One region of the Kribbella sp. NPDC004536 genome, then DNA from elsewhere that is predicted to be linked to it. Evidence: predicted binding sites of a transcription regulator. Region 1 holds the regulator's gene; each other region holds the start of a gene.

Region 1 (9,886 bases):
AGCCGAAGCTCAGCCACATCGTCCACGGGTGGCCACCGATCGCGGACGCGTCCGTCCAGCCCTTGCCGAACAGCTCGCCGACGATCACGTAGATCGCCTGGCCGCCGATCCAGGTCTGGATCCCGAACCAGCCGCAGGCGATGAACGCCCGCAGCAGCGCCGGGAAGTTCGCGCCGCGGACCCCGTAGAAGGCGCGCGCGAACACCGGGAACGGGATGCCGTACTTCGTGCCCGCGTGGCTGTTCAGCAGCAGCGGCACCAGCACGATCAGGTTCCCGAGGGTGATCGTGAGGAACGCCTGCAGCCAGTTCATCCCGAGCGCGACCAGCCCGGACGCGAGCAGGTAGCTCGGGATGTTGTGCGCCATCCCCATCCACAGCGCCGCGTAGTTGTACGTGGTCCAGGTCCGCTGCGGCAATCGGGTCGGCGCCAGTTCGGCGTTCGCGTACGGACTACCCCGGAGTGCTTCGGAATCTGTCAGCTCGACGCGTCCGTCGGAATGCACGGTCTGCATGGCCATAGGTCCCACCCCATCCGGTCGGGCGATGTCCGCTGCGAACAAGTTGCGCGACCGGATGACGTGATGTCAACGGACAACTACAGATCAGGGACCGAGTAACGGCAGGCTCGGGCGTTGCGGCGTACCCAGGACGGCGTAGCCGCGGCGGATCGCGTCCTGCAGCTTGTCGACCGGCCACGGCCAGTCCTCGGTGTGTTTCAGCGCGTCCTCGAGCGAGGTGCCGGCGTGGTGCAGGGTCGAGATCGTGTTCGCGACCTTGCCCAGCTCGATCGCCTGGTCGTGCGCGAACTCCAGGTCGACGACCGCGCCGTGACCGGGGACGATCCGCACGTCCTGCGGCATCATGCCGACCACGGCCTGGATCGTGTCGGGCCACTCCAACGGGAACGAGTCCTCGCCGTACGACGGCGGTGCCGACTCCTCGAGCAGGTCACCGACGAAGAACACGTTCACGTCCGGTACGGCGACCACCGCGTCGCCGGAGGTATGCCCGTTGCCGACCCACAGCAGCTCGACCCGCCGGTCGCCGAGGTCGATCACCTTCGCGGCGGCGAACGTCGTACCGGCCAGGTTCTCCTCGGCGGCGGCGTTCTCGTGCAGGTAGACCTCGGCGCCGTCGAAGACCCCGTTGCCGTTCACGTGGTCGAAGTGGGCGTGGGTGTTGACGACCCACTTCACCGGGAGGTCGGTGAGCTCACGGATGTGGTCGCGGAGCTGCTCGGCCTCCTCGGTGGTCGCGCGGGTGTCGATCACCAGCGCGCCGTCGGCGCCGACGACCAGGCCGACGTTGAGGTCCCATTCGTCGTACCGGCGGACCCACGTACGGTCGCCGAGCTCCGTCCAACTCATGCGCTCGACACTACTTGCTGACGACATCGCCTCTCGCGACCTGGTCCCGGTTGACGCCGCGCAGCAGCAGGCCGACGTTGTCGCCCGCCTTCGCGGTCCGGACGATCTTGCGGAACATCTCGACGCCGGTGACCTCGACCTGCACCAGCGGCTGCCCGGCGCGGCTGATCAGCACCTGCTCGCCGACCGTCACCGTCCCGGTCTGCACCCGGCCGGTGACCACGGTCCCGCGCCCGGTGATCGAGAACACATCCTCGACCGTCATCCCGAACGAGCCCACCGGCAAGGTGTCCTGCGGCCGCTCCGGAAAGCTGTTCGGCTGGGCGTGCCCGCGCGCCAGCAGCTCCTGCGGATCCATCGGATTCGACCGCTTCCAGAACTTCCAGCCCATGTGGTGAGAGTAGTGCTTGGCAAGCCCTCTCCTGCCGACTTAAGGTCGCAAGTGTTCCGATCGGAACTCCGAAACTTTCGAAGGGTGTGGCCGTTGTGACGACACGACGTGCGGTTGTGGTCCGGGGTGGCTGGGAAGGGCACTCGCCGGTCGAGGCGACCGACCTGTTCATCCCGCATCTGAAGGAGAACGGCTACGAGGTGACGGTCTCCGACACCACCGCGGCCTACCTCGAGCTGGACGACGTCGACCTCGTCGTGCAGTGCGTGACGATGAGCGAGATCGAGGACGACCACTTCAAGGGCCTGGAGGCGGCGATCCGGCGCGGTACCGGGTTCGCCGGCTGGCACGGTGGCATCGCGGACTCGTTCCGGAAGAACGTCGACTACAGCTTCATCACCGGCGGGCAGTTCATCTCGCACCCGCACGGCTTCACCGACTACCGGGTCGACATCATTGCCGACCATCCGATTGTCGACGGCATCAAGCACTTCGACGTGCACACCGAGCAGTACTACATCCACTACGACCCGACGAACACGGTGCTCGCGACCACGACGTTCGAGTCGCACCCGGACTACCCGTGGATCGAGGGTGCGGTGATGCCGGCGATCTGGACCCGGACCTGGGGCGAGGGCAAGGTCTTCGTCTGTACGGTCGGCCACAAGCTGGACGACCTGGAGACGCCCGAGGTGCGCACGATCATCGAGCGGGGGCTGCTGTGGGCGAGCAAGTGACACGCGTCGGCATCGTCGGCACCGGTGTCATCTCCGGTACGTACCTGGACCACCTGGCCAAGCTCCCCGGCGTCGACGTGGTCGCGGTCGCGGACCTGGATCTCCCCAGGGCAGAGGCGGTTGCCACGGACAGCATCCGGGCGCTCACACCGGACCAGTTGTACGCCGCCGACGACGTGGACATCGTCCTCAACCTGACCATCCCGGCAGCCCACGCCGCCGTACACCAGGCCGCGATGGAGGCCGGCAAGCACGTGTACGGCGAGAAGCCGCTGGCCATGGATCGCGCCGAGGCGGAGCCGCTGCTGAAGTACGCCGCCGCGAACGACCTGCGAATCGGCTGCGCGCCGGACACCGTCCTCGGCACCGGCACCCAGACGGCTCGCGCGGTGATCGACCGCGGCGACATCGGCACCCCGCACGCGGCGACCGCGTTCATGGTCACTCCTGGCCACGAGCTGTGGCACCCGGCGCCCGAGTTCTACTACCAGCCAGGCGGCGGCCCGGTCCTCGACATGGGGCCGTACTACGTGACCAGCCTGGTCACCCTGCTCGGGCCGGTCGTCCGGGTCACTGCACGCGCGGGCCGGGCGAAGCAGCAGCGGAAGATCCACACCGGGCCGCGGGCCGGGACCGTGTTCGACGTCGAGGTGCCGACGCACGTCACCGGCGTACTGGAACACGAGTCGGGCGCGCTGACCACGGTGCTGATGTCGTTCGACGTGTGGGCCGGGCGGTTGCCGCGGATCGAGGTCCACGGTACGGACGGCAGCCTGTCCGTGCCGGACCCGAACGGGTTCGACGGGACCGTCGAGATCGTGACTCCGGAGCAGCGCGAGTGGACCGAGGTGCCGGTCGCCGGCGGGTACGCCGGAGCCGGTCGCGGGGTCGGTGTCGCGGACATGGCGCGGGCCCTGCGTACGGGCGAGCCGCACCGCGCGAGCGGGGAGCTGGCCTACCACGTGCTCGACGTGCTGGAGTCGTTCGTCGACTCCGCCGTCCAGGATCAGCCGCTTGATGTGGCCAGTACAGTGACACGTCCGGCGGCCGTTCCGTTGGGAGCGTCACCCGAGACCGCCTAGACTGGCACTCTGAACGACTGAGTGCCAAGGTCTGAAAGGGTGGTGCGCGTGCTTGATGATCGCAAGCTCGATGTGCTGCGCGCCATCGTCGAGGACTACGTCGCGACCCACGAGCCGATCGGGTCGAAGGCACTCGTCGACCGGCACAACCTCGGGGTCTCCCCGGCCACCGTGCGCAACGACATGGCCGCGCTGGAGGAGGAGGGGTACATCACCCAGCCGCACACCAGCGCCGGCCGGATCCCGACCGACGCGGGCTACCGGCTGTTCGTCGACAAGCTGAGCACGGTCAAGACGCTGTCGGTGGCGGAGAAGAAGGCGATCACGTCGTTCCTGGCCGGAGCGGTCGACCTGGACGACGTGGTCCGCCGGACCGTGCGGCTGCTGGCCCAGATCACCCGCCAGGTCGCCATCGTGCAGTACCCGTCGCTGAACCGGTCGAGCGTGCGGCACATCGAGGTCGTCACGATGAGCCCGCGCCGGCTCCTGCTCGTACTGATCACCAGCAACGGCCGGGTCGAGCAGCGGATCGTCGAGCACCCGCACGACGTCGACGAGCAGTTGATCGCCGACCTCCGTTCCCGGCTCAACTCGGCCCTGGCCGGCCAGCGCCTGACCGACGCGGCCACCACCCTGGCCGGCGTGCCAGACCTGTTCGCGCCGGCCGACCGGACGCTGGTCTCGTCGATCGTCACCACGCTGTTCGAGGCGTTCACCGACGAGGTCGGCGAGCAGCGGATCGCGGTCGGCGGTGCCGCCAACCTGACCCGGTACGGCGACGACTTCGAGCGGAACGTCAAACCGGTGCTGGAGGCGCTCGAGGAGCACGTCATCCTGCTGAAGCTGCTCGGCGAGGCGACCAACCCGCAGACCCTGACCGTCCGGATCGGCCACGAGAACCCGTACGAGGAACTGGCCACCACCTCGGTGGTCGCGACCGGGTACGGGTCCAAGTCGGAGGTGCTCGCCACCCTCGGCATCGTCGGCCCCACCCATATGGACTACCCGAGCACGATGGGCGCAGTACGGGCCGTCGCGCGTTACGTCAGCCAGATCCTGGCTGAGTCATGATGAAAACGAAGACAACCCCCTGGTCTGGAGTATGAGCACCGATTACTACGCCGTCCTAGGTGTCAGCCGTGACGCGTCACCGGACGAGATCAAGAAGGCGTACCGCAAGCTGGCACGCCAGTACCACCCGGACGTGAACGACTCCGAGGACGCGCACCAGAAGTTCCAGGAGATCGGGCGCGCGTTCCAGGTGCTCAGTGACCCGCAGAAGCGGCAAATGCACGACCTCGGCGGCGATCCGTTCGCCTCCGCGGCGGGCGGGCCGGGCGGCGCCGGGTTCGGCCAGGCGTTCACGTTCACCGACATCATGGACGCGTTCTTCGGGCAGACCGGCGGCGCGACCCGAGGGCCGCGGCCGCGGACCCGGCGCGGTCAGGACGCGCTGATCCCGCTGCGGATCGACCTGGCCGAGGCCGCCTTCGGTACGACCCGGGAGCTCAAGGTCGACACCGCAGTGCTGTGCCCGACCTGTAGCGGGTCCGGCGCGGCGGCCGGGTCCGAGCCCGTGACCTGCGAGATCTGCCACGGGCGCGGCGAGGTGACGCACACGCAGCGGTCGTTCCTCGGTGAGGTACGGACGATGCGCCCGTGCCCGAACTGCCGCGGCTACGGGACGACCATCCCGAACCCGTGTGTCGAGTGCTCCGGCGACGGGCGGGTGCGTTCCCGCCGTACGGTCACCGTGAAGATCCCCGGCGGCGTCGACACCGGGACCCGCGTGCAGCTGTCCGGTCAGGGCGAGGTCGGCCCGGGCGGCGGTCCGGCCGGCGACCTGTACGTCGAGATCGAGGTCGAGCCGCACGACATCTTCACCCGCAACGGCGACGACCTGCACTGCACGGTCACGCTGCCAATGACGGCGGCCGCGCTCGGTACGACGATCGACCTGCCGACGCTCGAGGGCGAGACGACGCCGCTGGAGATCCGTCCGGGGACGCAGTCCGGTACGGCACAGACCCTGACGGCGCGCGGCGTACCACGGTTGCGGCACGCCGGCCGCGGCGACCTGATCGTCCAGGTCATCGTCGAGACGCCCACCAAGCTCGACGACACCCAGGCCGACCTGCTCCGCCAGCTGGCCGTCGCCCGCGACGAGGAACGCCCGCAGGGCCAGGTCCAAGCCACCCACAAGACCGTCTTCGGCCGCCTCCGCGACGCCTTCGGCGCCCACTAGATGGCGCACCAGGCAGGGGAGGTGCGCCGAGCGCTTGGTGCGTCGGCGGGCGGAGCCGGTTGTGGCTGTCTGCCGTCGCGCGGAACGGGTCCGGCGGGGAAACTTCCGGTCACCTGGCGCACATTTCTTTCCCAGCCTCAGCACTCGTGGGGTGTTCGGTAGTGGGCGTTGCGGTGTTCTTCCACCCCGATCCGGGCGGCGACGAGGTGGTGCTGGACGGTCCGGAGGGGCGGCATGCGGCTGTCGTGCGGCGGATCGGGCCTGGGGAGCGGATCCGGCTGACGGATGGGCGCGGTACGTGGGCCGAAGGGCCCGTGGTGAACGCGTCCAAGGCTGGGGTGACCGTTGCCGTGGACGAGCGCGGGGTGGTTGAGGCTGCTGACCCGCGGGTGGTCGTGGTGCAGGCCGTACCGAAGGGGGAGCGGGCCGAGCTCGCGGTGGAGATGCTGACCGAGGTCGGTGTCGACGTGATCGTCCCGTGGAACGCGGAGCGCAGCCAGTTCCGGGCGAACCCGGAGCGGGTCGAGAAGCTGCTCGCCAAGTGGCAGGCGTGGGCGTTCGAGGCGAGCAAGCAGTCCCGCCGCACCTGGTTCACCGAGGTCGCCCCACTGGCCTCCACGGCGGACGTCGCCAAGTTGCTGGCCGACGCCGCCCTCCCCGCCGTACTCCACGAGGAAGCAACGACCCCCCTCGCCACCCTCGACCCACCTGGCTCGGGCACCATCGTCATCGTGATCGGGCCCGAGGGCGGATTGGCCCCAGCGGAACTGTCGTCCTTCGCCGTCGCACCGGTCCGCCTCGGCGACACCGTCCTGCGAACGTCGACCGCCGGCGTGGCAGCCGCCTCCGCTCTGCTGGCCCGCTCCCGCTGGCGTTAACCGCGGACAGCCTGCTGGTACGCCGCGAGCATGTCCGCGTCGTCGATGCTGCCGTGGTGGTGGATCTGCTGCCACGCGCCGTCGTACCGGAAGATCCTGGTCGTACGGATCCGCAGCGGCCGGTCGCCCAGGTACGTACCGGTCTCCCGTCCCGCGAACACCACCGTCTCGCCCAGCCAGTACGTTGCCGCATCGCCGAAGGTGACCTGGACATCCAGGGAGCCCGCGAAGACGCGCTGATAGAGGTCGTGCACCGCGTCCCGCCCGCGCAGGATGCCGCCGACCGGGTTGTTCAGCTGGACCAGTGGATCGTCGGCCCAGCCCGCGACCAGTACGTCCAGGTCTTTGTGGTTCAGCGCGTAGTAGAACGTCTCCAACGCGGCCAACGCGCCGTCCCGCCCCGGCGTCCGCGCCTCGTCGGCCCGCGGCCGCGCGTCCGGCCCGAACCCGTAGTCGACCAGTTCGATCATCACCAGTACCTCGCTAAGCTGTTAGACAGACACCGAACACAACTGTACGACGAGGATCGAACATCATGGCCGTCGAGTCCGCCAGAGCCCGGACGCTCACGCATGCCGACCCGGCCGAGGTGCCGTTGCAGGCAGCCCTGGACGCGCTCGCGGACCCGGTCCGGCGGTCGATCCTGCGGGATCTCGCGACGCACGACGACTGGACGCGCGCCTGCGGCACGTTCGACCTGCCCGTGAAGAAGGCGACCGCCAGCCACCACTTCGCCGTCCTGCGGTCGGCCGGCCTGATCGAGCAGCGCGACGAGGGCGCCCGCCGCCTCAACCGCCTGCGCCGGAGCGAGTTCGACGCCGCATTCCCGGGCCTGCTCGCCGCCACGGTCGACCGCCCGGACTAGGCCCTGTCTGACTCTTACACAACCCGTACACAGCTCCGGTCGTCCTCGAACGTCGGTAGGCGAGAGTCGGTCTCGTCAGATCGGGAGACGACGAGGAGAACGAACATGCGCAGGTCTGTCCGCGGCACCCTGGCGGCCGGTACGTCGGCCGTCGTCCTGGCGGGCGGCATCGTCGCCGGTACGACGGCGGCGTCGGCCGACTCGACGCCCACCCCGGCCCCGACGTACAAGCAGGTGACGCTCAGCCCCGAGGAGTCGCAGAAGCTGTGTGCCGATCGGCTGCCGAAGCTGATCGCGCGGCGGGACAAGCTGGCCGCCAGGATCAACGGCGGCGCCGACGTGAAGGGTTCGGTCGCCTGGCTGAAGGCACGCGCGGCCGCGCAGCAGGCGAAGGGGCACGACAAGGTCGCCGAGCGGTTGGAGAAGCGGGCCGAACGCCGCTCCGAGCGGTTGACCGACCTTGCCGCCGCGAAGACGAAGCTGGAGGCGTTCAAGGCCGCGCACTGCCAGGTGGTCAAGTAATGCGACGGCTCCGTGGTGTGCTGGTTGTGCTGGTCGGTACGGCGGCCGCGGTCGCCGGACTGACCGCGTGTGGCAGCTCCGCCGGCGGGCCTAGTGGGGAGCAGGCCGGCCGGCAGGCTCCGGCGACCCAACAGGTGGGGTCGCCGGAGCAGGAGCTGGATCAGATCGGGTCTACGCTGGACCGGATCGATCGCGAGCTGGCCGGGGACGAGGCACCCTGACCGACACTTCCCGGGAGCTGAAGATGGCCGGAGCCGGTCGCGGGCTGGTTCTGGTGGTCGAGGACGAGGCGGCGATCGCCGAGGTGATCGAGCTGTACCTGCGCCGGGACGGGTTCGACGTCCGGATCGAGTCCGACGGCGAGTCGGCGCTGACCGCGTGGCAGCAGCTGCAGCCGGTCGCGGTGATCCTCGACATCGGGCTGCCGGGGCGCGACGGCGCCGACGTGTGCCGGACCATGCGGGCTGCGGGCGACTGGACGCCGGTCTTGTTCGTGACGGCCCGCGACGACGAGGTCGACCGCCTGCTCGGCCTGGAGATCGGCGCCGACGACTACATCACCAAACCCTTCAGCCCCCGCGAACTGGCCGCCCGCGTCCGCACGGTCCTCCGCCGCACAACCACCCCGTTTCCAACCGGTCGGCCACCGGACGATGTGGCGCCAGGTGGTGAGGTGTTGTCGGTGGGAGACGTACGGGTTGACCTCGGCCGGCGACGGGCGTGGGCCGGGGAGGTCGAGGTGAGTCTGACGTCGACCGAGTTCGAGCTGCTGGCGCAGTTGTTCCGGCGCCCCGGCCGGGTGTTCGAGCGGGACGAGCTGCTCAGCTCGGTCTGGGGCTACCAGTCCGCGGCCGGCACCCGGACCGTCGACGTACACATCGCCCAGCTGCGCGCGAAACTCGGCGAGACCAGCCCGATCCGAACAGTACGAGGCGTCGGCTACGCCGCCGACCGCGACGGATGACCACCCACGACGGCCCGCCGGACGTCGCCGGGCGGGGGTCGCTTGCGGCTCGGATTGTGTTGGTTTGTGTTGCTGTGGCTGGGGTGGCGGTGTTGGTGGCGGGGGTGGTGATGGCGGGGCTCGCTCGGCAGTCGGCGCGGAACGTGTTGCAGCAGTCGTTGGCTGCGCAGGCCGACGTGATCGCCGGGCAGGTGGACGAGCGTGGGCTCGGGCCGCGGGCAGCCGGCCTCGGGCGGGTGGCGCAGGTTGTCCGGGGACAAGGCATTGTGGTCGTGCTCAACCTCCCCAAGCGTGGAATCCAGTCGAACGATCCGCGGTCCACCCAGGCCGCGACCGCGGCGGGCCTCGGCGACGCCGGAGGTGCGCAGCGGATCTCCGCACAGGTACAGGTGGACGGCAGCGACTACCTCGTCGAAGCCCGGGGCCTCTCGGACGCTTCCGGGTTCGCGCTGGTCGAGCCCGTGCATCTGGCGGCCGGCACCTGGCGGATCCTCGTCCGCAACATCCTGCTCGCCCTCGGGACGGGCCTGCTCGTCGCCGCGCTCGCCGGGGCCCTCCTCGGCCGGCTGCTCGGCCGCCCGTTGCGCCGTACGGCCGACGTCGCGGCCGCGATGCGCCAGGGCCGCCGCGATCTCCGCGCACCGGTCGAGGGACCGGTCGAGGTCGCCGAGGTGGCTGCCGCGGTCAACGAGCTCTCGATCGCGCTGCAGCACAGCGAGGCGCGGCAGCGCGAGTTCCTGCTGTCGGTCTCGCACGAGCTCCGGACGCCGCTGGCCGCGGTCCACGGGTTCGCCGAGTCGCTCGCCGACGGCGTCGCCACCGATCCGCGGCAC
Region 2 (9,886 bases), on a different contig from region 1:
GCGAGGTCGCCTACCTGCAGACCACCGCGCAGTACTCGCGGCTGTACGGCGGCAACGGGCGCTACCGGCAGAGCGGCGGGTTCTTCATCGGCAACCCGACCCTGGTGGTCGGGATGATGGCCGCCAACGCCGCGCTGAACGCGGGCCGCAAGGCAGCCGCCAAACGGGACATGCAACCGTCGTGGCGTGACCTCCAGGAGCTTCCGGTACTGGCTACGAACCAGCGGCTGATGTGCAACCTGCCGGAGAAGGGCTGGATGAGCTTCTACTACAGCGCCGTCCAGGAGTTCTATCCGGATACGGCGAACTGGACGATCACCCTCGGCTTCCAGAACGCCGTACCGCTGCGGATCGCCGGCCTGACCACGCCGACACTGGCCGTGCTGACTTCGTGGTGCCTGCACGGAAACGACCGCTGGCAAGGCGAACCCGGGATCGCGTCGCTGATCCAGGCAGCCCGCGGCCTGGACCCGGCGAACGAGATCCAGGACAACTACCCCGGCGAACTCCCCGACCAGGCAGCAGGTGAACAGCCCGACCATGCAGCCCGTGAACACGCGTCCGCCGGCCCTTGGGTGAACGATCCGTCCGGTGACAGGGCAGCTGGTGACAGAGCAGGCGACCCGTGGGTGAGCGACTCGTCCCCCGACAGAGCGGCCGGCGACGGGCGGACGAACAACCCGTCTCGCAACAGGCCGGCCGGCGACCCGTGGAAACGCGATCCGTGGGAACGCTAGCGGCTGAAACCGACTCCCGATCGGCCCCGCCGACTCGGTAATCTGGACGCATGACGAGCCCGTACGAAGACGACGAGCCGCTGCTGCCCGAGCAGACCCGTGACGACGACCCGCGGAACTGGGGCGACAACGACTTCGGCAGCGACGACGACGATCGCATCCTGAACGAGGTCCCGCCGCACCACGGATGACCGCCCAAGCATTCCTCGTCCACGGCGGCCTCTGGGACCCGATGGACGCCGCTGCCTTCTGGGGTACGACCGGTGTCATCGCCGGTCTGTCGGAACAGCTGGACGTGCTGGCGCCCGACCGCCCGCGGCACGCGAGCAGTTGGGACGTCGAGGTCGCCGCGCTCGGTGAACAGCTGGCGAAGCATTCCGGTCCGGTAAGAATCGTTGGGGCCTCCAATGGATGTACGGCTGCGGTCCTGCTCGCGCTGAGGTATCCGGAACTGGTCGATCGCCTCCTGCTGGCCTGGCCTGCCACCGGCGACGACGCCGCCGCGAACGAGCGTGCCCGGACCGGGATGGTGAACCGTGGATGTCCGCCCGACGTCGCGGACGGGCTGCTGACGGGTGGGATTCTGCGTGGCGTGACGGACGCCGAACTGGCCGCGCTGACACGTATTCAGGTGGCGGTACTGCCTTCGGTGCCGGAGAATCCGTCGCATCAGCGGAAGACGGTCGACGCGTTGCTGAGGTCGATCCGGGGGAGTCGCGAGCTGGCCGGGTGTCCCGAACCGCCGACGCCCGCCTTTCCGCCTTACCTGGATCAGTTGGTGCGAACGATCGTGGAGTTCGTCAACTGAGGGGATGAGCGTGGAGCTTCGGGGGTTCGACGACGGGTACGGCGCGCGGGTCGCGGGCTGGGCCGTGGACGAGAAGGAAGTCGCACTGCTCTCCGGACGGGTCGCCTACCCGTTCCCGGAGGAACTGCGGGGGAGTTGGCGGACGGTCGACGCGGACATCCACTCCTATCTGTTGTTCGACGGGGATCGGCCGGTCGGGTACGGCGAGGTCTGGCTGGACGACGAGGAGGACGAGGTCGAACTCGCCCGGATCATCGTGGACCCGGACGTACGTGGTCGCGGGTTCGGTGGTGAACTTGTCCGGGCACTGCTGGGTCCGGCATTGGACGCCGGCTATTCGGAGGTGTTCCTGCGGGTCCGGCCGGAGAACGCTCCGGCGATCCGCGCCTATCACGGCAGTGGCTTCGTCGACGTCCCCGCCGCCTTGATGGAGGAGTGGAACGACGGCCAGCCGGTGCCGTACCGCTGGATGCGTTATGCCGGTGAGCAGGTGGGCGCCGGCGAGCTCAGGGGCTGAGGATTGTGCGCCCACCCGCTGGTGACGGGCCTTACCGGACGTCCGACCGGCCGGCGCGCAGCAGGTCCCGGATCTCGGTCAGCAACTCCTGGTCGGTGGTCAGCGGGTCGGGCTCCGGCTCCATGCCGCGCTTGCGCCGCTCGGCCAGCTTGTTCAGCGGCAGCACGATGAAGAAGTAGACCGCCGCTGCGATGAACAGGAAGTTGAGGCCGGACTGCAGGATCTTGCCGATGTAGAAGTCGGCGCCGTTGACCTTGAAGTGGGCGACGCCGCTGATGTCCGCCTTTCCGAAGATCGCGGCGATCAGCGGGTTGATCAGGTTGTCCACGAGCGACGTGACGATCGCCCCGAACGCTGCGCCGATGACGACGGCGACCGCGAGGTCGACGACGTTCCCGCGCATGACGAATTCCTTGAAGCCCTTGAGCATTTGTGGTGCCTCCACGAAGCGGGTGGTTGTACCCGGACAAGCTAGGGCCGCAAGGCCGTCCACGCGAGGGACCGCGCCGCAGCGCGACACATCGTGCTGCGACAACTTCGGAGGGTGATCATCCGGTGTCCGGAGTCAGCGCCACGGTGATTCGTGAATTCGTACTGGCCTGGGCGAGCCGGGTCGCGACCTCAGGCGCCGTGGCGACCACGATCAAGGCCCCCGACGTACTCGACCGGGGCTCCGGCAGCGCGACCACGGGAACCGCGTTGGCCAGCAGCCGCGCCGCGTCGGCGTTCGTGCTCGTGGCGCCGTACAGGTTCAGATGGTCGCCGACGCGCAGGAGCGTGCTGATATCGGCGTCGTCGACGCGGATCGGGTAGGCGACCGATCCCGCGGGCACGGCTGGTGGCGCCAGGAATCTGGCATCGGTGAGTGGTTCGCCGGCTCTGACCGGGCCGCTGAGCACACGGTCGGTCAGCTTGCTGCCGGGTCTGAGTGCGCCGGACGGCACGGCGCCGGGCGGCAGCTCGACTGTCCGCAGGTCGCCACGATCGGGCGTGGCGCCGCCGGTCAGGTCGCGCGCGGCGGCGAGCACCTTGACCGTCGGCGGCGGTGCAGGGGAGAGGGCCAGGAGTCCGAAGTACACCGCGGCGGCCGCGGCGGCGCCGGCGAGGAGCCGACGATGCCAGCGGGCGGCTCGGATCAGGTCACGAAGCAGAGAGCGGTTTGTCATGCCGGAGAAAGTACGAGTTTCGCCGGCGACCGCCTCTCAGTTATCCACAGGCGGCGCTCAGGCCGCGCTGGTCCCCGAGGAGGTCGACGAGCTCGAGGAGCTGCTGGACGACGAGGACGAGCTGCTCGACGAGGAATCGGACGACTTGGCGGTCGAGGCCGAGGACGACGAGGACGACGACGAGTCGGAGGACTTCGCCGGCACCGAGCCCTTGCCGGAGGATCGGCTGTCGGTGCGGTAGAAGCCGGAGCCCTTGAACACCACGCCGACCGCGTTGAAAACCTTGCGCAGGCTTCCCTGGCAGTTCGGGCACACGGTCAGAGCGTCGTCCGTGAAGCTCTGGCGCACCTCGAGCGCTTCGCCACAGTCGGTGCACTGGTACTGGTACGTCGGCACGGTCGGTTCCCTTCAAGCCGCTGGCACTCCTACTACCCGACTGCTAATAATGCGCCAGCGGCCCGAAGTATTCCAAACCCGGACCCACGTACCTCAACTCTGCGTCAATGTCCAGCCGACGCAGAGCAACGCAAAGTTGTGCGGGACCCCATTTGGGGTGGACGGGCGGATTCTCTACGGTTGGTCCGTGCGTCGCCTGTTTCGAGTCGTCATCGCCAGCGGAATCGCTCTCGCCACGGTCCTCCTGGTGATCGCCGGTACCCTCGTCTACGTCGTCCGCCACTCCTTCCCGGCGTACGACGGAACGATCGACCTGGAGGGGCTGGACGGCGACGTCAGCGTGGTCCGGGACGCGAACGGGATCCCGCAGATCTACGCGGACACCCCGGCGGACCTGTTCGCCGCGCAGGGCTACGTGCACGCGCAGGACCGGTTCTTCGAGATGGACTTCCGCCGGCACGTCACGGCGGGCCGGCTGAGCGAGCTGTTCGGCAAGGACGCGCTGGAGACGGACAAGTTCATCCGGACCCTCGGCTGGCGGCGCACCGCCGAGGCGGAACTGCCCCTGCTCAGCCCGACGACCCGGCAGTACCTCGACGACTACGCACGCGGCGTCAATGCGTACCTGTCCACGCACAGCGGTTCCGGCCTCAGCCTGGAGTACGGCGTACTCTCCCTGCAGCCCGGTGGTCCGAAGAACTACACGCCGGAGCCGTGGACCGCGGCCGACTCGCTGTCCTGGCTCAAGGCGATGGCCTGGGACCTCGGCAGCAACCTGGACGAGGAGATCACCCGCACCAAGCTGCTGGCGGCATTCCCGGCGCGCAACATCGAGAGCCTCTATCCGCAGTACCCGTACGACCGGAACCAGCCGATCATGGCAGCGGCCTCGATCAGCAAGGACGGGAAGTTCAGCTCGACGCCCGGGCCGAGCACCGAGGTCCGGCGGAGCATGCTGACCAAGGACCTGCTCAAGTCGCTGGACTCGGTGCAGAGCGTCGCCAAGGGCCTGCCCGAGCTGCTCGGCCAGGGCGACGGCATCGGCTCGAACTCGTGGGTCGTGTCCGGTGACCACACCACGACCGGCAAGCCGCTGCTGGCCAACGACCCGCACCTGGGCGCGACCATGCCGGGTATCTGGACCCAGGTCGGTCTGCACTGCAACAACGTCGGCAAGAGCTGTCCGTTCGACGTCTCCGGCTTCAGCTTCTCCGGTCTGCCCGGAGTGGTGATCGGCCACAACAATGCGATCTCCTGGGGCTTCACCAACCTCGACCCCGACGTCCAGGACCTCTACCTGGAGCGGATCGACGGCAACAACGTCCTCTACAACAACAAGTGGCGCGCGATGGCCACCCGCGAGGAGACGTTCAAGGTGGCCGGCCAGGACAAGCCGGTGAAGATCACCGTCCGCGAGACCCGGCACGGTCCGCTGATCTCCGACGTCGGCGACGACGAGAAGAAGGTCGGCGAGATCTCTGCGTCGCAGGCGAAGTACCCGCAGGCGTACGGCGTCGCACTGCAGTGGACCGCGCTGAACCCGGGCAAGACCGCGGACGCCCTGTTCGCGATCAACACCGCACAGAACTGGACGGAGTTCCGGGCCGCCGCGCAGCAGTTCCAGGTCCCCTCGCAGAACCTGGTGTACGCCGACACCGACGGCCACATCGGCTACCAGTCGCCCGGGCTGATCCCGATCCGCGCGACCGGGCGCGGTGACTGGCCCGTGCCGGGGTGGGATCCGAAGTACTACTGGAAGGGCTACATCCCCTTCGACGCGCTGCCGACGGAGTTCGACCCGCCGGGCGGGATCATCGTCACGGCGAACCAGGCCGTCGTCCCGAACACGTACTCGTACTACCTGACGAACTCCTGGGACTACGGGTACCGCTCGCAGCAGATCCTGGACCGGATCAAGGCGGCCGGGAAGCTGGACGTGAACGCGATGGCGTCGATCCAGCTGGACACCAAGAACAAGGCCGCCGAGATGCTGGTGCCGTACCTGCTGCGGATCAGCATCGACGACGCGTTCGACAAGCAGGGCCAGGACACCCTGAAGAACTGGGACTTCACCTCACCGCCGGACTCCTCCGCCGCGGCGTACTTCAACGTGGTCTGGCGCAACCTGCTCGCGCTGACGTTCCACGACCAGCTCCCCGAAGGCACCTGGCCGGACGGAGGCTCGCGCTGGTTCGAAGTGATCCACACGCTGCTCGGTCAGCCCAACAGCGCCTGGTGGGACGACATCCGGACCCCGCAGCGGGAGAGCCGTGACGACATCCTCCGCGAGGCCCTGATCAACGCCCGGACCGAGATCACGCAGAAGATGGCGCGAGAGCCGTCCAACTGGCAGTGGGGTCGGCTGCACAAGCTCGAGCTCACCAACCAGACACTGGGCAAGTCCGGGATCGGTCTGGTGGAGAAGATCTTCAACCGCGGCCCGTACGAGCTCGGTGGTGGTACGTCGATCGTCGATGCGACCTCCTGGGACGCCTCTGTGGGCTACGGCGTGACCTCGACCCCGTCGATGCGGATGGTCGTGGACCTGTCCGACTTCGACAAGTCCCGCTGGATCAACCTGACCGGTGTGTCCGGCCACGCCTTCTCGTCGAACTACACCGACCAGACGGACCTGTGGGTCAAGGGCCAGACCCTCCCATGGGCCTACACCAAGGGTGCGGTCGAAGCGACCCGCAAACACACCCTGACCTTCACCAAACCAGACCGCTAGCCAGGACTACCAAGCGGCGCACTGGCCTCGGCGAACAGTACCGGTCCTGACTGACGGACAGGCCGAAGCCCAGCCGGTGCCGGGGTCGAGGAAGCCAACCGCGGCTGCGCGCTGCTCAGAAGCTGTGAACCCGGTGTCACGCATCCCCAGCGGCTCGAACAGCGAGCTCCGGCAGTACGTCGGTCACGGGAGCGTCCAGCGAGAGCCGTAGCTCGTCGACCAGGATCATCGTCGCGGGCCGCAGTCTGCAGCATCAGGCCACTCCAGCAGTGGAGAGCGGGACCAGACGGTTGGGCGTGAGCGCTGCGTCGACCGGTTTGTCGTGCTCGTCGTGTGGCAGCGTGTCGACGATCTCGGTGTCGTACACGGCGGCCCAGACCGGAGTACCGGGGCGGACGCGGGCCAGTGCGCGGTCGTACGAGCCGCCGCCGCGTCCCAGTCGTACGCCGTCACGGGCTACCGCTACCGCTGGGCAGATCACCAGCTCCGCCGTGGCGATGGCGTCGGAGCCCAGGTCGATCGGAGGCTCCGACAGGCCGAGCCGTCCGGGTACGAGGTCCGCTGCACCAGGCGCAACGCCCCAGCCCAGGTCGTTGTCGGCGTACAGGATCGGCAGCAGCACCTCGTGGTGCGTCGCGAGCAGCCAGTCGATCAACGCGCCGGTCTGCGGCTCCGGCCCCATCGACACGTACAGAGCGATCCGGTACACGTCCGGCAACACCTGCTGGGCGCTCGCCAGCAGCCCATCAGCCCGGGGCCGAGCGCCCCGCGCCTCCAAGAACTCCTGCCGCGCCACGGCCTTCGTCAAGAACACACCCTGATCGTATGAGCGTGACGCGCGCAACACAGGGATTACCTGCCGTCCCCTAGGGTTGGTGCATGGGTGAGGTGGGTCTCAGACAAGCGCAGGAGAAGATGCGCGCGGCCGGTGCGGCCGACGTTGCAATACGCGTCTTCACGCACTACTACCGGCTGCTGGAGTCCGGGCAGCAGGGGAAGATCCCCGAGGACGACATCGAGCCGGTCGGCGAGCTGCCGCATCTGGACCACCTGGACACCGATCCGGACGCGATGCGCGCCGCGCTCGCCGAGACCGTGGTGATCAAGCTCAACGGCGGTCTCGGTACGTCGATGGGCGTCACCGGCCCGAAGTCCGCGCTGCCGGTGAAGGACGGGCTCAGCTTCCTCGACATCATCGCCCGGCAGATCCTGAGCACCCGGCGCAAGTACGGCGTACCGCTGCCGCTCGTACTGATGAACTCGTTCCGCACCAAGGCCGACTCGCTGCGGATCCTCGCCGAGTACGACGGACTCGCGATCGACGGCCTGCCGCTGGACTTCCAGCAGAACATGGAACCGAAGCTGCTCGCCGACGACCTGACGCCGGCCGAGTGGGAGCCCGACCCGGAGCTCGCCTGGTGCCCGCCCGGACACGGCGACCTGTTCACCGCACTGGTTGCCTCCGGCACCCTCGACGCGCTCCGCGAACACGGTTTCCGGCACGCGTTCATCTCGAACGCCGACAACCTCGGCGCGACGCCGGACCCGCGGATCGCCGCCTGGATGGCCGAACACGACGTTCCGTTCGGCATGGAGGTCTGCCGCCGGACCCGGTCCGACCGCAAGGGCGGTCACGTGGCGGTGCGGAAGTCCGACGGCCGGCTGATCCTGCGCGACAGCGCACAGGTCGCCGAGGAGGAGACGCAGTACTTCCAGGACATCACCCGGCACAAGATGTTCAACACGAACAACCTGTGGATCGACCTGGACCGGCTGGCCGACCTGATGGCCGGGCACGACGGTGTCCTCGGGCTGCCGATCATCGTGAACCGCAAGACGATCGACCCGGCCGACCCGTCCTCGCCGAAGGTGATCCAGCTGGAGACCGGGATGGGTACCGCGATCGAGACCTTCGAAGGATCGCAGGCCGTGATCGTGGACCGCAGCCGGTTCAAGCCGGTGAAGACGACGAACGACCTGCTCGTACTGCGCTCGGACGTGTACGAGTTGGACGAGGCAGGCGATCTGACCACGACGCACGAGGGCGACGAGCCGTACGTCGACCTCGACCCGGACTACTTCAAGATCCTCGCCGACTTCGAGTCCCGGTTCGCCGGCGGTCCGCCGTCGCTGGTCGCCGCCGACCGGCTGGCGGTCCGTGGTGACGTTGCCTTCGGCAAGGATGTGGTGGTGGTCGGGGACGTCGAGGTGACTGCGCCGAGCGGCGAGCGCCTGGTGATCGCGGACGGGACCGAGCTGCGTTGAACGACGACCTGCTGGTCCGTCCGCTCGAGCCGTCCGACACCACTGAGGCCGCCTCGGTCTGGTGGCGGTCACGGCACGCCGACGGGTCCCAGGTACCGCCGTCGACCCACACCGCGGAGCAGGTCGCCGGCTGGTTCGCGGACGTACTCCTGCCGGACGGCGAGACCTGGGTCGCGCTCGACGCGGACCGGATCGTCGCGGTGCTGACCCTCGACGGCGACGACCTCGACCAGCTGTACGTCGCCCCGGAGGCGGCCGGCCAGGGCGTCGGCTCCGTACTCGTCGACCTCGCCAAGGATCTCCGGCCCGGCGGGCTCGCGTTGTGGACCTTCCAGACGAACCTCCGCGCACAGGCGTTCTACCGGCGCCATGGCTTCCAGGAGGTACGCCGAACCGACGGCTCGGCCAACGAGGAACGCCTGCCCGATGTGCGGATGACATGGGGCCGACACCCCGAATCGGACCCCAACCAGACTTCTTGACGCACTCCTCCGGAACCTAGAGGTCGCGCCAGGAGCCGGCGCCTGCTGCGCGCCGCCCCGCGGGCACTGGGCGGCGTTGTCGTCGGTCGACAGGACTCCGTCCTGCCTCCCTCCTCCGCCTTGCCCAGCACTCCGCGGGACGACGCTCGCGACGGCGCCGCCTCCTGGCGCGACCTCTATCGCGGGAAACCCTCGATCCGTCGATTAAGGTCGAGCTCGTGAGACGGAGTGTGGATGAGCATCTTGAGGTCGTACTCGGACGGGTGACGGCCCTGCCGGCGTTCGATCAGCCGTTGATGGACGCGGTCGGGCTGGTGCTCTGTGAGGACATCGTCTCGGGGGTGAGCCTTCCGGGGTTCGACAACTCGGCCATGGACGGGTACGCGGTGCAGGCCGCGGACCTGGCCGGTGCCTCGGACGAGAACCCGATCGCTCTGCCGGTGGTCGGGGAGTTCCGCGCCGGGCGGAGCGAGCCGATCGTGGTCACCCCGGGGACGTGCGTGCGGATCATGACCGGTGCGCCGATGCCGCGCGGTGCGGACAGTGTGGTGCCGGTCGAGTGGACCGACGGCGGGACGGTCAACGTACGGATCACCCAGCAGCCGCCGGTCGGCGGATCGGTGCGGCACGCGGGCGAGGACGTGACGGCCGGTGCGCAGGTACTCGACCGCGACACGATCCTCGGACCTCGGCAGATCGCCGTGCTGGCTGCGGTCGGCCGGGCGCGGGTCAAGGCCAGACCGCGACCACGGGTGGTGGTGATCTCGACCGGGGCCGAGCTGCG
Region 3 (9,886 bases), on a different contig from region 1:
TCGGCCCACGCTGGGCCGCATCCGGGGTACGCGTTTCGGTACTGGAGAAGAACTGACATGTTGCTTGCCTTCGACACCTCGAGTGCCGCTGTCACCGTCGCGCTCGCCACGCCGGCGGGGGAGATCGTCGCCTCGTCGACGACCGTGGATGCGCTCCGGCACGGGGAGTTGCTCGCGCCCGCGATCGCGGGCGCGCTGGAGACCGCGGGCGTGACGCCGCGCGACCTGACCGGGATCGCGGTCGGGGTCGGGCCGGGTCCGTTCACCGGGTTGCGCGTCGGGCTGGTGACGGCGCGGACGATGGGTGAGGTACTCGGGATCGAGGTCGCCGGGGTGTGCAGCCTCGACATCCTCGCGCGCCAGTCCACGCTGACCCTCCCGGTCGCGGTCGCCACGGACGCCCGCCGCAAGGAGATCTACTGGGCCCTCTACGACGGCCCCGCCCCCGACGGCACCCGCCGCCGCCTCGAAGGCCCCGCAGTAGACAAGCCCGCCGAGGTCGCCCACGTACTGTCCGGCCTGCCGGTAATCGGCCGAGCCGCCGCGCTGTACGCCGACATCCTCACCACCGTGCCGCCGTCCGCCCCCACCTCCGCCACCACCGCCGGCACCTCCGCCACCACCGCCGGCACCTCCGCCACCACCGCCGGCACCTCCGCCACCACCGCCGGCACCTCCACCGCCGGCACCTCCGCCACCGGCACCTCCGCCATCGGCACCTCCACCACCTCCACCACCGGCACCTCCGCCGCCGACGCCGCCTCCTCCACCTCCCACACCGCCGGCGTAGCCGGCGCGGGTGGGGTTGGCGCGGTTGTGGAGTACCCGTCGGCGGAGGTGTTGGCGACGGGCGTCGCGACTCGGACGTTGGAGGTGGTTGCGCCGGAGCCGATGTATCTGCGGCGGCCGGACGTGACGATGTCTGCCGGGCCGAAGAGTGTGCTGTGAGACCTGCGATCCGGGCTGTTGTCGCTGACGACCTGCCTTCGCTGGTCGCGCTGGACGCGGTGTGCTTCGGGGCCGAGGCGTGGAGCGAGATCGCCTGGGTGGACGAGTTCGAGCGGTTGTCCGAGGACCGGGTCGTACTGGTCGCGGACGAGGGTGCTGTGGTCGGGTTCGTCGTACTGCTCCTGCCTCCTGTGGTGGAGGACGTGGTCGAGGTGTTGCGGATCGCGGTGGCGCCTGAGGAGCGGCGGACGGGCATTGGTGGGCAGCTGATGACGATAGCCCTGGAACGTTGTGCAGGCAGGACAGTTCTGCTGGAAGTTGCTGCTGGCAACGAGTCGGCCCGGGCGCTGTACGCCGGGTTCGGGTTCGAGGAGATCAGCCGGCGGCGCGGGTACTACGCCGGTGGCGAGGATGCGGTGATCATGCGGTGGCGGGAGGAAGTATGAAGCAGGAGCCCCTGATTCTGGGGATCGAGACGTCGTGCGACGAGACCGGGGTCGGGATCGTGCGTGGGCAGACGTTGCTCGCGGACGCGATCGCGTCCAGTGTCGAGGAGCACGCGCGGTTCGGTGGCGTGGTCCCCGAGGTGGCGAGTCGTGCGCACCTCGAGGCGATGGTGCCGACGATCCGCCGCGCCTGCGAGACGGCCGGGATCAAACCGACCGACGTGGACGCGGTAGCGGTCACGAGCGGCCCCGGTCTGGCCGGCGCGCTGCTGGTCGGCGTGGCCGCGGCGAAGGGCCTCGCGCTGTCGCTGGACAAGCCGATCTACGGCGTCAACCACCTCGCGGCACACGTCGCCGTCGACACCTTGGAGCACGGTGACCTGCCGAAGGGCTGCGTCGCGATGCTGGTGTCCGGCGGGCACTCGTCGCTGCTCGCGGTCGAGGACATCACCGACGGGGTCGTACCCATGGGCAGCACCATCGACGACGCGGCCGGCGAGGCGTTCGACAAGGTCGCGCGGGTGCTCGGGCTGCCGTTCCCCGGCGGTCCGTGGATCGACAAGGCGGCCCGGGACGGCGGCGACCGGCTGTACGTGACGTTCCCGCGCGGGCTGACCTCGCAGCGGGACCTCGAGCGGCACCGGTTCGACTTCTCGTTCTCCGGGCTGAAGACCGCGGTCGCGCGCTGGGTCGAGGCCAAGCGGCGCGACGGCGAGGACGTACCGGTGAACCACGTCGCGGCGGCCTTCCAGGAGGCCGTCTGCGACGTACTGACCCGCAAGGCGATCGACGCGTGCAAGGACCGCGGGTTCGAGCACCTGCTGATCGGTGGCGGCGTCGCGGCGAACTCGCGGCTCCGGGCGATGGCCGAGGAGCGCGCGAACGCAGCCGGGATCACGGTACGAGTGCCGCGGCCCGGGCTGTGCACGGACAACGGCGCGATGGTCGCCGCGCTCGGCTCGGAGCTGGTCCGCGCCGGTCGCGAGCCGTCCCCGCTGGATCTCCCGGCCGACTCCTCGATGCCGATCACGGAGGTACTGAACAAATGAAGTGGACCGGGCCGGACGGCTTCGAGGCGGACGACGACGCCGAACGGATCGACGCGACCGTCGTACAGGGCTTCCTGAGTACGTCGTACTGGGCGACCGGCATCCCGCACGAGGTCGTCGAGCGGGCGATCGCCGGTTCGCTGAACCTCGGGGTGTACGGCGCGGACGGTGCGATGGTCGCGTACGCGCGGATGGTGACGGACCGGGCCACGTTCGCGTGGCTGGCGGACGTGTTCGTCGTGGAGTCGCACCGCGGGCACGGCCTCGGACGGTTCGTCGTCTCGACGCTGCTGGAACACCCGGACCTGAAGGGTTTGCGGCAGGTCCTGCTGGCGACGGCCGACGCGCACGAGCTCTACCGTTCGTACGGCTTCACCGAGACGCCGCCGGGCCGGATGATGGCGATCCGCAAGGAACCGGCCGAGCTGTACGCACGGCCGTGAGGCGTCCGGGTGTCGACCTCGTCCGGCACCCGGCGGGGGCCGGCACCTTGGTGCTGCTCGCGCACGGCGGCGAGGAACACTCGCGCGCCGTGCCGCATCTGTGGCGGCCCGCGTTGCTGCGGATGTGGCCGTTCGCGGCGGTGGCACGGTCGGCCGCACCGGACGCCGCGATCGGGTTCGCCCGGTACCGCTTCCGCGGCTGGAACGACGACGGCGATCCGGCGGTCGACCTGCGTGCGGTGCTCGACGAGTTGCCGTACGAGCGGGTGCTGTTGATCGGGCATTCGATGGGCGGCCGAGCGGTGGTTGCGGCCGGTGATCACGCGCGGGTGGCGGGCGTGCTCGCGTTGGCGCCGTGGCTGCCCGCCGACGAGCCGCTCGTCGCGCTCCGTCCGCCGGTGACCTTCGTACACGGGGTTGACGACACAATCACGGATCCGGCGGGTACGGCGGCGTACGCCGAGCGGCTGCGGGCGACCGGGGTGCCGGTGACGACGTACTCGCTGGCCGGAGAAAGGCATGCGATGCTGCGCCGGCCGAGCGACTGGAACCGCCTGGTAGGCGAGTTCGTGCGCGGGGCCGCGACCGGCGGCGACGACGAGCACTTGCCGGCGACGGAGGCGCGGACGGCGCCGACGGCGGGTCGGAAGGAGCCGACGGGCGCGCGGACGGCGCCGACGGGGGGTCGGGAGGAGCCGACGGGTGCGGGGGTGGCGCCGGTGGGCGTCCAGGTGGTGTTGGCGGTGGCCGGGATCGCGGCGGCACGGCTGCGGCTGCCGGTGAAGGAACAGTGGCGGGCAGAGGCCTGGGGGTGATGCGCACCGCTTGCTCCCCAGGCGAACGGTCAGCGGCCAACCGATTCCACGCTCAGCCTCGCCGACCCAGGTGAACGAACGGTGACAGATTAGTGGCGGGTCTCCGGGGAGCGCGGCAACGAGCGCAGCACCTCGCTCGTCGGCAAGTCGCCCGGAGACCCGCACGCGAGATCGATCATATGTTCGAATGTGGGTCGAGCGCAAGTGCGCGATGCCGCCCGGGCGTGGTGCCGACAATAGCGGCGAACGCGGTGATGAAACCGCTCGGGTTCGCCCAGCCGCACGCGTGCGCGACGTACGTGGTGTCGTGACCGGCGGCCAGCAGGACGAGCGCGTGGTAGACGCGGAGCTGGGTGCGCCATTCGTAGTAGGTCATGCCGAGTTCGTTGCGGATGAGGCGGCTGAGGGTGCGGGCGCCGGCTCCGGCGTGGCGGCCGAGGTCGGCGAGTGGCATGTTGTCGGCGGGGTTGTCGTGCAGGTGCCGGGCGATCGCGCGCAGGCGGTCGTCCTGCGGTTCGGGCAGTTGAAGTGGTTGCTCGGTCGCTTCGTCGAGTTCGTCGACGAGCACCCGGTGCAGGCGGGCGCGAGCGGTTGTCTCGAGCTCGCGGCTCGTGAGGGCGAGCAGGACCTCGCGGGCCAGGCCGGAGGCGAGGAAGACGGCAGGACGGTCGGGCAGGTGCCGTGAGAGCGCGGGTGACAGGAAGACGATCCGCATGTCGGTCTCGCCGTGCGCGCGATGGTGGTGAGTGGTTCCGGCCGGCGTCCAGGCGACGCGGTTGGCCGGGACGATCGACGTACGTCGCTCGGTGTGGACGGACAGCACGCCGCGAGCCGCGTACACCAGATGTCCCTCGTCGTGGGTGTGGACCGGGCTGATGCCGCCGGATTCCCACTGGTGAGCGCCCGCGGACGGGAAGAGCTCCGATCGGACAGGTTGGCGGCCAATGGGCATAGCTTGGCATTCTATCGGTGGTCGGCCACCAGCTTCTCCGGCGACAGTGAACGCATGACAATGCGTGCGGCGGTGTGTGTACGGGCGGGTGGGCCGGAAGTGCTGGAGATCCGGGAGCTGCCGGTGCCGGCGGTACGGGACGGGTGGAGCCTGGTCCGGGTGTACGGCGCGGGGCTGAACCGGTCGGAGCTTCGTACCCGGCAGGGGCATTCGCCGTCGGTGGTGTTCCCGCGGGTCCTCGGGATCGAGTGTGTCGGGGTGGTCGAGGTCTCGACGGATCCCGCCGTACCGGAGGGGACGACGGTCGCGGCGGTGATGGGGGAGATGGGCCGGGCGTACGACGGTGGGTACGCGGAGTACGCATTGTTGCCCAACGCAACGTTGATGCCGCTCTCGAGTGCGTTGCCGTGGGAGGTGCTCGCGGCTTTGCCGGAGACCTACCTGACCGCGCAGGGCGCGCTCGATGCGCTGGGGATCGAGCGTGGTGGGCGGTTGCTGATCCGCGGCGGTACGTCGTCGGTCGGGATGGCTGCTGCCGCGATCGCGGCCGGGCACGGCGTGGAGACGGCGGTGACCACACGGCAGGCGTGGAAGGCTGCGGCGCTCACGGCCGATCACGTGCTGGTCGACGGATCTGTGCTGGAGGTCTGGCCGGACGGGCCGGACTACGTGCTCGATCTGGTCGGCGCGCGGACGGCGGTGGACTCGCTGCGGGTCGTACGGCGAGGTGGCACCGTCTGCGTCGCCGGATCGCTCAGCGGCTGGCTGATCGAGGCGTTCGAGCCGATCGCGATGATCCCGACCGGGACCCGGCTGACCGCGTTCCACAGCGAAACGATGAAGGGCCGGTCGGACGTCCTGCAGCGGATCGTCGACGAGGTCGAGGCAGGCGTCTACCGGCCGAACGTGGATCAGGTGTTCAAGCTGGACGAGATCGCCGCAGCGCACCAGTACATGGAGGACGATCAGGCGACCGGCAAGGTCGTCGTCACCCTGCGGCAGGAGTAGGCGACCGCGTCCCGGCCGATCCGCGTGACAATCAGCGTCGCCTGCTGTGAACCTTTGGGTGCGAGCTTCTTGCGCAGCTGGGCCGGGTCGAGGTCGACACCACGCTTCTTGATCTCCAACGTGCCGATGTCGTGTGTGCGTACCCAGGAGCGCAGTGCTTTCTCCTTGTAGGGCAGCTCTTCCAGGACCTCGTACGACGAGGCCAGTGGAGTCGCGACGTACTTCGCAGCCGTCACGTAGGCAATACGCGGGTCCAGCAGCCAGCCGTGCACCGCTGCAGCTACTGCAGTAACCAGGCCGGCCCTGACGACAGCACCGTCCGGCTCGTAGATGTACTGCCCTACCGGACCGCTGTCGGCGTCCGGTGCGTCCGTGACAGTGGCTCCGCCCGGCAGCAACGTGGCGCGGCGAGAGATGCCTGTGCAGAGCAGCCCTGACCACAGGGCGGCCTCCTTCACCTCACCGGCGTCGCTGATCCACTCTGCTTCCACACCGTCGGGGATCGCGTTGTGTGGGATACCAGGGGCGACCTTCACGCACGCGGTCCGTTCCAGAAGGCTGGTGACGAAGGACCACGGCGGCGAGTACGCGTTGTGGTCGAACACCCGGCGCCCGTCCGCACGACGAGCAGGGTCCGCGAAGACCACGTCGTACGGCGTGAGGTCCGTGGACTCGGCGTCACCTACTAGTACGTCTCCTGGCAGGCCCAGTGCGGACAGGTTGGCGCGGGCGGTGGCTGCCGTCTCCGGGTCGCGTTCTACGCCGGTGACACGGAGGCCGGCGCGCGCCGCGGTGACGAGATCGCCGCCGATACCGCAACCCAGGTCGACCACCCTGGCGCCAGGTATCGTCGTTGCGAGGCGGCTGGCTCGGTGCGTCGCGACTGTGGTGCGGGTTGCTTGTTCCAGGCCGTCTGGGGTGAAGTACATGCGCTCCGCGTCCGAGCCGAACTTAGCTACGGCGCGGTGGCGCAACGATGCTTGCGTGACAGCAGCCGTGACAAGCGTTGCGTCGTACTGACGTCTTAGCTTCTCCACCAGTTGCAGCTCGTTGCCCGGGCGAAACTCGGCGCAGGCAGCGGCCAGCACCTCGGCGCCCGGGCCGTCCAGCAACGCGGTGACAGTCACCTGGCAACTTTAGAGGGGGCTGGAACAGCTCCTGCTCCAGCTGCGGGTCGCCATCGAGTACAGGCGCCAGTTCATCGCGGAGCGGGTCATCGGGCCGTAGATGCCGTCCACCACGAGGTGGTGCTTGCTCTGGACCGCCTTGATCGCCGCGCGGGTCTTGCTGCCGTAGATGCCGTCCACAGCGAGCTTGCTGCCGTAGCAGAAGTTGAGATTGCGCTGCAGTACCAAGATGGCGGTCTCCGGGTCACCTGTCCGGTTGGAGCCGCGGTACGGGTCGTCGCCGTACATCAGGTTGCAGTTGGTGCTCGAGCTGCCGAGCAGGGAGGGCATCGGGATGCCCCAGCTGCGGTTCACCGGTACGAGCCTCGCAGACCTGCACTGGGGGAGCGCGGCGGCTGCCTTCAGCTCGGCCGCGGTAGCGTCGTGGGAGACGGGCTGGTCCGCATGCGGCTTGGACGGCGCTGGAGCGGCGGATGCGGGCGGGGAGTCGTGCTTCGAAGCGTTGGCTGCGACGGCCCCAACAGCCACTGCGCCGACCCCCGCCAGCACGACGAGGGCCTTGCCGGACAGCTTGGGTAGCCGCATAGCAACATTCTGTACTGAGGTGGTCACTCGGACCAGTGCGCCTCACGGTGAGATTCGTTTGGCACTCGAGTTGACCGAGTGCTAATCGCGGCCTAGATTCGGTGTTGGCACTCTCGGTGTGAGGGTGCCAGCGGTCCGGCCTCTGACCCCCGCGACGGCAGGGGAGCGCGACCACATGCCACAGACAAGCGAATTCGACCGTGGAGGTCAGCAAGTGTCGGTCACGATCAAGCCGCTCGAGGACCGCGTCCTCGTCGCGCCGCTCGAAGCCGAGCAGACCACGAAGTCCGGTCTGGTGATCCCGGACACCGCCAAGGAGAAGCCGCAGGAGGGCGAGATCCTCGCCGTCGGCCCGGGCCGGATCGACGACAACGGCAACCGCGTCCCGCTGGACGTCGCCGTCGGCGACAAGGTCATCTACTCCAAGTACGGCGGCACCGAGGTCAAGTACGACGGCCAGGACTACCTGATCCTGGGCGCCCGCGACATCCTCGCAGTCGTCAGCAAGTGACGTCCGCCCGCTGTTCCTGACTGACACCGCCCCGGGGCCTCTGGCACCGGGGCGGAGTGGGTCCGGACAGCGGGAGTTCGAGCCTGCAACGAGAGATATTCAGAAAAGGACTGGTTTTCTTCATGCCGAAGATCCTCGAGTTCGACGAGAACGCGCGGCGCGCGCTGGAGCGCGGCGTCGACAAGCTCGCGAACACGGTGAAGGTGACGCTGGGCCCGAAGGGCCGCTACGTCGTCCTGGACAAGAAGTGGGGCGCCCCGACCATCACCAACGACGGTGTCACCGTCGCCCGTGAGGTCGAGCTGGACGACCCGTTCGAGAACCTTGGTGCGCAGCTCACCAAGGAGGTCGCCACCAAGACCAACGACATCGCCGGTGACGGCACCACCACCGCGACGGTGCTGGCGCAGGCGCTGGTGCACGAGGGCCTGCGGGCGGTCGCCGCCGGCGCCAACCCGATGGGCCTCAAGCGCGGTATCGAGGCGGCCGTCGAGGCCGTGTCGGCCAAGCTGGTGGACACCGCGAAGCCGGTCGACGACAAGGGCGACATGGCCCACGTCGCGACCATCTCCGCCCGCGACGCCGAGATCGGCGCGCTGATCGCGGACGCGTTCGACAAGGTCGGCAAGGACGGTGTGATCACCGTCGAGGAGTCGAACACCTTCGGGACCGAGCTCGAGTTCACCGAGGGTATGCAGTTCGACAAGGGCTACATCTCGCCGTACTTCATCACCGACGCCGAGGCCGGCGAAGCGGTGCTGGAGGACCCGTACATCCTGATCCACCAGGGCAAGATCTCCGCGATCGCGGACCTGCTGCCGCTGCTGGAGAAGGTCGTGCAGTCCGGCAAGACGCTGCTGATCATCGCCGAGGACGTCGAGGCCGAGGCGCTGTCGACCTTGGTGGTCAACAAGATCCGCGGCAACTTCACCTCGGTCGCCGTCAAGGCGCCGGGCTTCGGTGACCGCCGCAAGGCGATGCTGGAGGACCTGGCCGCGCTCACCGGCGCGCAGGTCGTGGCCCCCGAGGTCGGGCTGAAGCTCGACCAGGTCGGTCTCGAGGTGCTCGGTTCGGCTCGCCGGATCGTCGTCTCCAAGGACAACACGACCGTCGTCGAGGGTTCCGGCAAGGCCGAGGACATCGAGGGCCGGGTCAACCAGATCAAGTCCGAGATCGAGCGCACCGACTCCGACTGGGACCGCGAGAAGCTGCAGGAGCGGCTGGCCAAGCTGGCCGGCGGCGTCTGCGTGATCAAGGTCGGCGCGGCCACCGAGGTCGAGCTGAAGGAGAAGAAGCACCGGATCGAGGACGCGGTGTCCGCGACCCGGGCCGCGATCGAGGAGGGCATCGTCGCCGGCGGCGGCTCCGCCCTGGTGCACGCGGCCACCGTCCTGGACAACGGCCTGGACCTGGAGGGCGACGAGCTCTCCGGCGTCAAGATCGTCCGCAAGGCGGTCGTCGAGCCGCTGCGCTGGATCGCCGAGAACGGCGGCTACGAGGGCTACGTCGTGGTCGCCAAGGTGTCCGAGCTGGAGTCCGGCAACGGCTTCAACGCGGCCACCGGCGAGTACGGCGACCTGCTCGGTAGCGGCGTACTGGACCCGGTCAAGGTGACGCGTTCCGCGCTCGCCAACGCCGGTTCGATCGCCGCGCTCCTGCTGACCACCGAGACCCTGGTGGTCGACAAGCCCGAGGACGAGGAACCCGCCGCAGCCGGCCACGGCCACGGCCACGGCCACTGACCCTCAGGCAGTAGTTCGACAGCACACACCCAGCACCGCCCGGCAGCCCCACTGCCGGGCGGTGCTCTGCTGCAAGCCGGACACCCCCGCCCACCCCACCCCACCACCCCACCCCTGCCCACCCACCCCCGCCGCCCCACGCCGGCCCGTTCAGCCACGCCGCTCCACCCCGCCAGGCTCGAGCACGCCATCCCGCCCCCGCGCTCAGCTACGCCGGTCCACGACGCGGTGCCCGGGTACGCCCGCCCCGCCCCGCCCCG

What was found. Region 1 encodes HrcA, which represses chaperone genes, less so after heat shock. Its sites were predicted from a motif close to TTGGCACTCGNNNNNNNCGAGTGCCAA; they were not measured.
Region 2: the regulator HrcA is predicted to act here: its motif matches at 3,645-3,671, upstream of ACFYRU_RS03700 (FmdB family zinc ribbon protein).
Region 3: the regulator HrcA is predicted to act here: its motif matches at 7,432-7,458, upstream of groES (co-chaperone GroES).

What each region holds. Positions count from the first base shown of each region.
Region 1 is NZ_JBIALY010000003.1:1,483,092-1,492,977, forward strand. It holds gene ACFYRU_RS32505 (NCS1 family nucleobase:cation symporter-1) at 1-520, opposite strand, end outside; gene ACFYRU_RS32510 (MBL fold metallo-hydrolase) at 605-1,369, opposite strand; partial or broken gene ACFYRU_RS32515 (EF-Tu/IF-2/RF-3 family GTPase) at 1,383-1,676, opposite strand; gene ACFYRU_RS32520 (ThuA domain-containing protein) at 1,856-2,497, shown strand; gene ACFYRU_RS32525 (Gfo/Idh/MocA family protein) at 2,482-3,579, shown strand; gene hrcA (heat-inducible transcriptional repressor HrcA) at 3,628-4,650, shown strand; gene dnaJ (molecular chaperone DnaJ) at 4,682-5,824, shown strand; gene ACFYRU_RS32540 (16S rRNA (uracil(1498)-N(3))-methyltransferase) at 5,986-6,702, shown strand; gene ACFYRU_RS32545 (YybH family protein) at 6,699-7,172, opposite strand; gene ACFYRU_RS32550 (ArsR/SmtB family transcription factor) at 7,238-7,567, shown strand; gene ACFYRU_RS32555 (hypothetical protein) at 7,673-8,089, shown strand; gene ACFYRU_RS32560 (hypothetical protein) at 8,089-8,310, shown strand; gene ACFYRU_RS32565 (response regulator transcription factor) at 8,334-9,053, shown strand; gene ACFYRU_RS32570 (sensor histidine kinase) at 9,137-9,886, shown strand, end outside.
Region 2 is NZ_JBIALY010000001.1:768,256-778,141, reverse strand. It holds gene ACFYRU_RS03730 (hypothetical protein) at 1-737, shown strand, start outside; gene ACFYRU_RS03725 (hypothetical protein) at 788-928, shown strand; gene ACFYRU_RS03720 (alpha/beta fold hydrolase) at 925-1,545, shown strand; gene ACFYRU_RS03715 (GNAT family N-acetyltransferase) at 1,550-2,062, shown strand; gene mscL (large conductance mechanosensitive channel protein MscL) at 2,094-2,492, opposite strand; gene ACFYRU_RS03705 (Flp pilus assembly protein CpaB) at 2,611-3,228, opposite strand; gene ACFYRU_RS03700 (FmdB family zinc ribbon protein) at 3,286-3,624, opposite strand; gene ACFYRU_RS03695 (penicillin acylase family protein) at 3,812-6,355, shown strand; gene ACFYRU_RS03690 (5-formyltetrahydrofolate cyclo-ligase) at 6,609-7,169, opposite strand; gene ACFYRU_RS03685 (UTP--glucose-1-phosphate uridylyltransferase) at 7,235-8,620, shown strand; gene ACFYRU_RS03680 (GNAT family N-acetyltransferase) at 8,617-9,102, shown strand; gene glp (gephyrin-like molybdotransferase Glp) at 9,321-9,886, shown strand, end outside.
Region 3 is NZ_JBIALY010000001.1:1,051,193-1,061,078, reverse strand. It holds gene tsaE (tRNA (adenosine(37)-N6)-threonylcarbamoyltransferase complex ATPase subunit type 1 TsaE) at 1-56, shown strand, start outside; gene tsaB (tRNA (adenosine(37)-N6)-threonylcarbamoyltransferase complex dimerization subunit type 1 TsaB) at 58-948, shown strand; gene ACFYRU_RS05165 (GNAT family N-acetyltransferase) at 945-1,394, shown strand; gene tsaD (tRNA (adenosine(37)-N6)-threonylcarbamoyltransferase complex transferase subunit TsaD) at 1,391-2,443, shown strand; gene ACFYRU_RS05155 (GNAT family N-acetyltransferase) at 2,440-2,886, shown strand; gene ACFYRU_RS05150 (alpha/beta hydrolase) at 2,883-3,701, shown strand; gene ACFYRU_RS05145 (AraC family transcriptional regulator) at 3,877-4,653, opposite strand; gene ACFYRU_RS05140 (zinc-binding dehydrogenase) at 4,708-5,661, shown strand; gene ACFYRU_RS05135 (methyltransferase domain-containing protein) at 5,619-6,788, opposite strand; gene ACFYRU_RS05130 (peptidoglycan-binding protein) at 6,798-7,373, opposite strand; gene groES (co-chaperone GroES) at 7,588-7,884, shown strand; gene groL (chaperonin GroEL) at 8,007-9,626, shown strand.